DNA from 2 places in the Proteus sp. CA142267 genome. Region 1 is predicted to be linked to the other one. Evidence: predicted binding sites of a transcription regulator. Region 1 holds the regulator's gene; the other holds the start of a gene.
The links. The regulator LexA, encoded in region 1, represses DNA repair genes until DNA is damaged. The targets are predictions, from matches to a motif close to TNCTGTATGTACATACAGNA.
Positions count from the first base shown of each region.

Region 2: a site for LexA is predicted at 2,275-2,294, ahead of C0T34_RS04425 (DinI-like family protein). Genes of this name have one in related genera too.

Region 1 is NZ_QPMG01000015.1:24,798-29,233, reverse strand. It holds gene uvrA (excinuclease ABC subunit UvrA) at 1-344, opposite strand, end outside; gene ssb1 (single-stranded DNA-binding protein SSB1) at 597-1,124, shown strand; gene zur (zinc uptake transcriptional repressor Zur) at 1,328-1,858, shown strand; gene lexA (transcriptional repressor LexA) at 2,063-2,674, opposite strand; gene C0T34_RS17420 (diacylglycerol kinase) at 2,802-3,173, opposite strand; gene plsB (glycerol-3-phosphate 1-O-acyltransferase PlsB) at 3,304-4,436, shown strand, end outside.
Region 2 is NZ_QPMG01000001.1:940,727-945,162, forward strand. It holds gene C0T34_RS04405 (universal stress protein) at 46-483, shown strand; gene eco (serine protease inhibitor ecotin) at 562-1,041, opposite strand; gene C0T34_RS04415 (DUF465 domain-containing protein) at 1,306-1,521, shown strand; gene C0T34_RS04420 (YecH family metal-binding protein) at 1,633-1,872, shown strand; gene C0T34_RS04425 (DinI-like family protein) at 2,004-2,249, opposite strand; gene C0T34_RS04430 (nitrous oxide-stimulated promoter family protein) at 2,429-2,779, shown strand; gene C0T34_RS04435 (GNAT family N-acetyltransferase) at 2,757-3,314, opposite strand; gene C0T34_RS04440 (polymer-forming cytoskeletal protein) at 3,396-3,911, opposite strand.

The DNA of each region.
Region 1 (4,436 bases):
ACACGTGCAAATAAGAGACGTAGGTAGTCGTGAATTTCTGTAATCGTTCCCACTGTCGAACGTGGGTTGTGCGACGTAGATTTCTGCTCAATCGAAATAGCGGGGGATAAACCTTCAATATGGTCAACATCAGGTTTTTCCATCAACGAAAGAAACTGACGAGCATAAGCAGAAAGCGATTCCACATAGCGTCGTTGCCCTTCTGCATAAAGCGTATCAAAGGCTAAAGAAGATTTACCTGAGCCAGAAAGCCCCGTAATAACAATCAGTTTATCGCGAGGAATGATCAAGTTGATATTTTTTAGATTATGGGTGCGAGCGCCCCGTACTTCGATTTTATCCATGAATATATCCCGGATTGAGAGAGTCGCCGAAAAAGAAAGAATCGGATAATTATGACACAAAGTTAACTGAATGGATATACAGTATATATAGTGAAATTGAATGGTGATGTAACTCTGTCATTTTGAGACAGAAAAATTTCGACAATGTTCACAATTGAGAAATTCATCACACGTCATATTCAAATTTTAGCGTACGTGATAAACTTATTCGCTTATGATTTCAAAAAATTTACTTTCGCAGGAGTACCTCACATGGCGAGCAGAGGCGTAAACAAAGTTATTCTTATCGGTAATTTAGGGCAGGATCCAGAAATCCGTTATATGCCAAGTGGCGGTGCAGTTGCCAATCTAACACTGGCAACATCAGAAAGCTGGCGCGATAAACAAACCGGTGAAATGAAAGAAAAAACCGAGTGGCACCGTGTGGTAATTTTCGGCAAATTAGCGGAAATTGCGGGCGAATATCTGCGTAAAGGTTCACAAGTGTATATCGAAGGTCAGTTACAAACACGTAAATGGCAAGACCAAAGTGGTCAAGACAGATATAGCACTGAAGTTGTTGTTAACATTGGTGGCTCAATGCAGATGTTAGGCGGCCGTGGTGGCCAAGATGGCGCACCTTCTCAAGGTGGTCAAGGCGGTTGGGGTCAACCACAACAGCCACAAGCATCACAACAATTTAGCGGTGGTGCACAATCTCGCCCAGCACAACAACCAGCTGCCGCACCAGCGCCAAACAATGAACCACCAATGGATTTTGATGACGATATTCCGTTCTGATAGTTACTTGAGAACAATTTATCTAAAATCACTTAAAAAATTAACCCAGCTCAAGCTGGGTTTTTTGTTCTAACAACAGATACTTTTAAAAAGGACGTAATACCACAGTTATTTTCACAAAACCCCACTTTACACAAAGGTTTACTCTTGAAAAATATGATAGGATCTGTGTCATTAACAACGTCTGAGAGCATCTTATCCCCATGAATGAAGAGAAATTGCTCGCTCAGGCAGAAAAGATCTGCCAGAAACGAGGTGTTCGCCTGACTTCACAACGTCTGGCAGTATTACGTCTGATAATGCAGCAACCTTCTGCTATCAGCGCATATGATTTATTGGATTTATTACGCCAAGTTGAGCCACAAGCAAAACCACCTACTGTCTATCGTGGGTTAGAATTTTTACTTGAGCAAGGATTTATCCATAAAATAGAATCCACCAACAGTTATGTACTTTGTCATCATTTTGATGATGTTGAACATACGTCAGTAATGCTAATTTGTGACCGTTGTTTATCTGTCACTGAAAAGAATAGCCATAAAATTGAAGATGCAATTTCATTACTAGCAAAAGAGAGTGGATTTCATTTACGACATAGCGTCATAGAAATTCATGGATTATGTTCACAGTGCCACGAAGCACAAGAGTGTACACATCCTGAAGGTTGCCATCATGATCACAGTATGGATGATAACCTTAAGCAGAAAAAAACCGGCGACTATAAGCCTCGTTGAGCTTATAAAATACAAAAAGCCAGGTGACTTGTATCGTTGTCATAAGCACCTCCGTAATTAAAACACATCATATTGTAATTACATTTGTAGTGAAATGGTGTTTTTTTATACAAATTAGAAATAAAAAAATGCAGATGATTTTGTGGTCTTACATATCATCTGCATCTTTATAAAATAAGTTGTATTGACTTACGTTGGTACAAATTACAGCCATTCGCCGTTACGAATAACCCCTACTGCTAAACCTTCCACAGTAAAGCTTTGTTCGCGTAAATCGACGATAATAGGTGAAAATTCTGGGTTTTCTGCATGAAGTTCAATTTTATTACCGCTTTTCTTAAAGCGCTTTACTGTCACTTCATCTTCGATACGAGCCACAATAACTTGCCCGTTGTGAACATCTTGCGTTTTATGCACAGCAAGTAAATCACCATCCATAATGCCAATATCTTTCATTGACATACCATTAACGCGCAATAAAAAATCTGCACTTGGTTTAAATAGCATTGGGTCAACTTGATAGTGGCTTTCAATATGCTCTTGCGCTAAAAGTGGTTCACCAGCAGCGACTCGCCCAATTAATGGCAGTCCTTCTGGCTCTTCTTCCATTAGCAAACGGATACCTCTGGACGCACCAGAGACAATTTCTATCACGCCTTTACGAGCAAGAGCTTTTAAGTGCTCTTCTGCCGCATTTGGTGAGCGAAACCCAAGTTGGGAAGCTATTTCAGCCCGTGTTGGTGGCATACCCGTTTGCGAAATGTGATCACGAACCAAATCGTAAACCTGCTGCTGCCTTGCAGTTAATGCTTTCATTCCGCCCCCTGTTTGTTTATACAGTCAGACTGTGAGTATATACAGGTATATGACGATTTGAAACCTTAAATGAATATAAAACACGCATCTTTGGATTATTTTTCGACAAAAATCGAATTTTTTAACTTTATGCGAAGAAATGCCCCCAAAGAATGGTTACCCAAGTAAATAATCCCAATATAATAGCGATCAGAACGGCGGCAGAACCCATATCTTTTGCACGTCCGGATAATTCGTGGTATTCAGATCCAATTCGATCGACAACGGCTTCTATTGCACTATTTACTAGTTCCAAGATCACAACCAATACAACGGAACCAATGAGTAAAATGCGCTCTAGACCACTGACATCGATGAAAAATGAAAGGATAATTGCAACCAAGGTCACAATTGCTTCTTGTCTAAAAGCGGCTTCATTAATCCAAGCGGCACGAATGCCTTTGTATGAATAGCCACCGGCTTTGATGATTCGGGTAAGACCTTTATTTTGATTAGCCATAATAAACTCTATCGAAAACAAACGATTATTTTGCCACTTTTCTCTATTAATATTGTCACAGCACCACAGATCTACGAAAGACTTTCTGTTATGCTTTCGAAGTATTGCTAATAAGAGGCTACAACTATTTATGTCAGCTTGGCGTAAACTATATTATAACACATTGAATTTACCACTAAAATTATTGGTAAAAAGCAAACGAGTTCCGACTGATCCTATCGCTGAATTAGGGTTAGATACGTCGCGATCTTTCCTTTATGTTCTGCCTTATCATTCAAAGGCGGACTTACTGACATTACGACAGCAGTGTCTCTCTTTAGGATTGCCTGATCCGCTGCAACCTATCGAAATCAGTGGAACTAAGCTTCCTGCATATGTCTTTATTGATGACGGCCCAAGAGTATTCCGTTACTACTCGCCCGATCCTCGTAAAGATTCCGTGAAGACATTCCACGCTTATCTTGATGCACATCGTAATAACCCACATCTTGATATCGAGATGTTGCCGGTTTCCGTGATGTTTGGACGCTCTCCAGGTCGTGAAGGCCATAATGGCGTTCCACATTTACGTGTGCTTAACGGTATCCAAAAATTTATCGCTATCCTCTGGTTAGGTCGTGATAGCTTTGTTCGTTTTTCACCCACTGTTTCAATGCGTGAAATGGCGAACGAACACGGTACTGACACCAGTATAGCTCGAAAACTTGCGCGTGTTGCGCGTATCCACTTTTCACGTCAGCGTTTAGCGGCTGTTGGTCCAAAATTGCCAGCACGCCAAGATCTCTTCAATAAATTGCTCTCATCGAAAGCCATTGAAAAAGCGATTGAAGATGAATCAAAAGCGAAGAAAATCTCACTTGATAAAGCGCGTAAAAATGCCACAGATATCATGGAGGAAATTGCAGCTAATTTCTCATATGAAGCGGTGCGTATTAGTGATCGCGTATTAAGTTGGACATGGAATAAGCTCTACCAAGGTATCAACGTTTATAATGCCGAGCGAGTACGTAAACTCGCACAAGATGGGCATGAAATCGTTTATGTTCCTTGTCACCGTAGCCACATGGACTACTTACTACTTTCTTATGTGCTTTATCACCAAGGTTTAGTACCACCACATATTGCGGCAGGTATTAACCTCAATTTCTGGCCAGCAGGGCCTATTTTCCGCCGTTTAGGGGCTTTCTTTATCCGAAGAACCTTTAAAGGTAACAAGCTTTACTCCACCATTTTCCGCGAATATTTAGGTGAGCTATTTACACG
Region 2 (4,436 bases), on a different contig from region 1:
GCGATAATGGTAAATATTTTAAACTAACGCTAAGTGAGGTTTGTAATGTATAAGAAAATCCTAGTTCCCATTGATATTTTAGAAGATGAACTTTCTCAGGAACTAATCGCTCACATTGAACAAATAGCAAAGGTGGGTAAACCTGAGATCCACTTCCTCACCGTTATTCCTAATGCTGAACTTTTCTTTGGTATCGAGTTTGCTGCAATTCCTGAAAAATTCAAAGATTCGTCAGAACGTACTCGTCTTGCTTTTGTTGCACTACAAGAAATGATTAAAGATGCAAAAATTCCTGATGAGCAAATTGTATGTAATGTTGGCGTTGGTAACGCAAAAGATGAAATTTTAGAATATGCCCGTCACATTGATGCTGATTTAATTGCGATTGCGTCACATAGACCTAATGTTTCTTCTTATTTATTAGGCTCAACAGCGTCATCAATTGTACGCCATGCCAAAATGTCAGTTTTAGTTATTCGCTAATATCTAGCTAAAATAACAACAAAGCCCTTTGTCTCAACAACAAAGGGCTTTTTAGTAAACACTAAATAAAGTTGGTCGTTATTTTTTAACTGAATCTTGAGTCGTCTCAGCTGCTGACCAAATACGATACTTCACATCAACATCTTTTGGTGCATAAACAACAATAGGTAATTTGCTGTTATAACGAATAAAGGCATCTGATCCCATATTTGCTTGTACAAAGGCATCTTTTTTCGTATTGTCAGCACATCCCATCATTGTTGACATTGGGCCATTTAAATCGCCAACAACATAATAGCTATAACCCCAACCTTCTAAATTCTTTTCATCTAGATCCGCACCAAACCACTGATGGTTGCAATCTACTTTCAGTTCTTTACCAATAATTAATTCAACTTGGTAATTGCTTTCATTATCTTTTTTCTCTAACTCGATAACATGACGAACTTGATTTTCTTGAGCCTTAGGATAAGGTGCAACTTTATCTAAACTGTCGGTAGCTTGTGCACACGCAGATAAAGACATTGCTGCTACTAAAGATAATATTACTTTGTTCATCACTCTCTCCATATTTACAGCGAACACTTCGCCGCTAACAAAATTATTCAGATGTTTTTATTACTCGTTATCCGAATACTAATATTTTTAGTGTTTGAATGCTAACATCTTAGTAAATAATACTATGAGTGGATAATTCCGAATGTTTTAAAAAGAAAAATCACGTTTTTTCATGAAATGTAAATTTGTGATGCTCTACCATGCAGATAACCAATCTATGATTATACTGAAATAGAGACCCAATTTCTTTTCATAGGAGGTTATATGTTCTCAGATCAACAATCCCTTGTTTCTCAATTAAGAAATAGTGATCCCCGCTTTGAAGCGCTCTACGATAAACATCATCGACTCGATCAAGAAATTGCTAAACTAGAAGGCCCAAACGGAGCTGGCTATAACGACGAAGTTGCCAAACTAAAAAAAGAAAAGCTTCATCTCAAAGATGAAATGCAAAAAATACTTCAGCGAAGTGAAAAATAAGATTCTTTTTAAGCGATGATATAATGTCATCGCTTTTTATGATTAAAAACAAAGATACCCTCTTATAAAGATGCATAATTAATGTATCTTTTATTTTTTAGGGTACTCAATATGTCATCAATACATGGTCATGAAGTTTTACAAATGATCCTTTCTTCAGAGACTGCATTTACTAAAACATCGCTAATTGATGCTATCCATAAACAATTCGGTAATGACTCACGTTTTCATACGTGCTCAGCTGAAAATATGACAGCAACTGAATTAGTTGATTTCTTAGAAAGGAAAGGTAAATTTATTCCAGCAGAGGGTGGATTTACAACGAGTGAAAATAAGATTTGTCATCATTGATAGATATACAGTTTTAAAGCCCGATTGTCAGTGATTTCCTTTTCTATGTTATTGGCTTTTTATATAAACAAGTAAAAAGCCAATTCATTCTGACAATCGTAATTACTTTATTTGCTAAATTTTACTGCACTTTATTCATCGTCTGTTTGCAACCAACCATCATCTTCCCAAACGCTTTGAATAAGTTCCATTATGTGTTCATGCTTAGTTTCATCTTTTATGCCTGTGACTTGAATTGAGTTCATGCTACTAAAGGCAATACGAAACTGCATATCTGGATATTCTGGAATGATCTTTTTTCTCAGTTCGTGTTCTAAGAGCGGAAATAATGAGTCAGTTATCTTAGATTGTTTATTAAATAAAATTTCCACACGCATTGGTTTCACCATTTAAAGGCAAATAAACTGTATATAAATACAGTATTATATTCTAAGAAAAAAGAAAAGTCTTTTTGACAAAATTTTTTATGATTACGCATTAAATAATATTTTAGCGTCTCTATAGGCTTAATGATAAGATGTATAATAAATGCAACATATTACTAAGAGAGAAAGGTATGTCAGGAAAAAGAATAAATCGTGAGAAAAAAACTATTCAAAAAATGGTTCACCTTTATGCTCATTCGCATCCTGAAGCTGACTCAGATTATTATCAACAATTAATCAATTATTCCTATAACCGATTAGATAAATGTCGCTATGGTGAAGATAAACCGGCCTGTAAACAATGTCCTATTCATTGTTATCAGCCAGCCAAACGAGAAACAATGAAACAGATCATGCGCTGGGCTGGTCCACGAATGTTGATTTATCATCCAATCTTAGCAATACGTCATCTTATTGATGATAAAAAACCCGTTCCCCCTCTTCCTGAAAAAAAACGGACTATTCGTTCGACTGAAAAGTAAAATCAGACTTCTTCAGACGATATAAAACATGCTCAGCGAGAGGATGTGCTTTATCTAATGCTGGATGAAAGAAATTATTAGATTGATGCATACCTAGTTTTTGCATTACTCCTTGAGATGGAAGGTTTGAAACTGCGGTAAAAGCGACAACCTCTTCTAATCCCAACGTTTCAAACGCACATTTAAATACAGCTAAAGCTGCTTCATAGGTATAGCCTTTTCGCCAAAATTTTTGCGCAATCCGCCAACCAATTTCTACGCAGGGATAAAATGGCAAAGATGCTGCTGGAATATTTAACCCCACAAAACCAATAAATTCTTGAGTTTCTTTTAATTCAACAGCCCACATTCCCCATCCATTTTGCTGAATAAATTTTTCTCGGATAGTCTCAACCATATTATCACTTTCTAGTTGAGATAAAGTGCAAGGAAAGTAGCGCATCACTTCAGGTGAAGAGTTGATTTCAGAAAAAAATGGCGCTTTATCACTCTCACGCCATTCTCTTAGGTGTAGTCTGGGAGTATCTAAATTCATCGTTATTCTCTATTTATATAAAATTAAGACAATAGCGATAAAATAGGATAAGCAACGAACAATGAAAAGAAAAATGGTACTTTATTTTTTGTTTTCTTTTAGTTGGTTTTCTACTGGAGCAACAACTTTGTCTTTATTTGCATTAGAGCTTTCTTTTATTGAAACAACACGTTGTTGAGCAACTGATTTTGCTTGATGTTCAACTTGCTCTGATTGCCCAGTAAAAATACCACCACGCTTAATAGACATACTGCCACAACGACTAGTACCACGTAATTCACCGTGTTCTAAGATATCTAAATTATTTGCAGCACAGATGCCTTTTACAAAACCATCAATAATAATATCAGGTGCTGTTAATTCACCTTCAACCTGTCCCGCATGCATAACACGAATAACGCCATCTTTGACATTAATATTGCCGGCTACTTTACCCCAAATTTGGATATCACCTTCAACATTAATATCGCCTTGGAATACCGTTCCTTTTGCAATAATCGTGTATAGTTTTTGCTCTGGCATCGGTTTTTTCTCTTCTGTTATTACTGGTGCAACAGGCTCTGCTGCTTTTGGTGTTTCAGTTTTACGACTAAACATAGTGGCTTTTTTTAACCTCAACGTCATAGAATAAATAATAATGCTAAAAATTAGGATTAGAATAATCAAAAACTCGCCTGCCATCTGATAACGCCAAAAGGCAATTAAGGCAAGAGTCCAAATGATCCATATCCCGCTGAATATAATATTTCGCAGTGTTCGCTTATTCTCCATAATTAGCTATATCCTTACCTCCCTGACAATAAATACACTTATGCATTCACCATTCTAATAAATAGATGACAAGCATAATGCCAGCAATAAGGCTATTATTACCTTTTAGTTTTTTGATTTGTTCCTTGACCGAAATAAGATTTAATTAAATTAAGTGATAAAATCACTATTTTAATAATTTACATTCGATGTGAATAAATCGTGATAACTACTAGTCTACTTAGATAAATATTTTTTATTAAAAAATTAACATTTCATATTCTATTCCATTTTTTTATAAAAAATCATTCAAAAAAATTCAACATTCAAAATATAATTCAATCTAAATCTTGATAAAAAAAACGATAACAT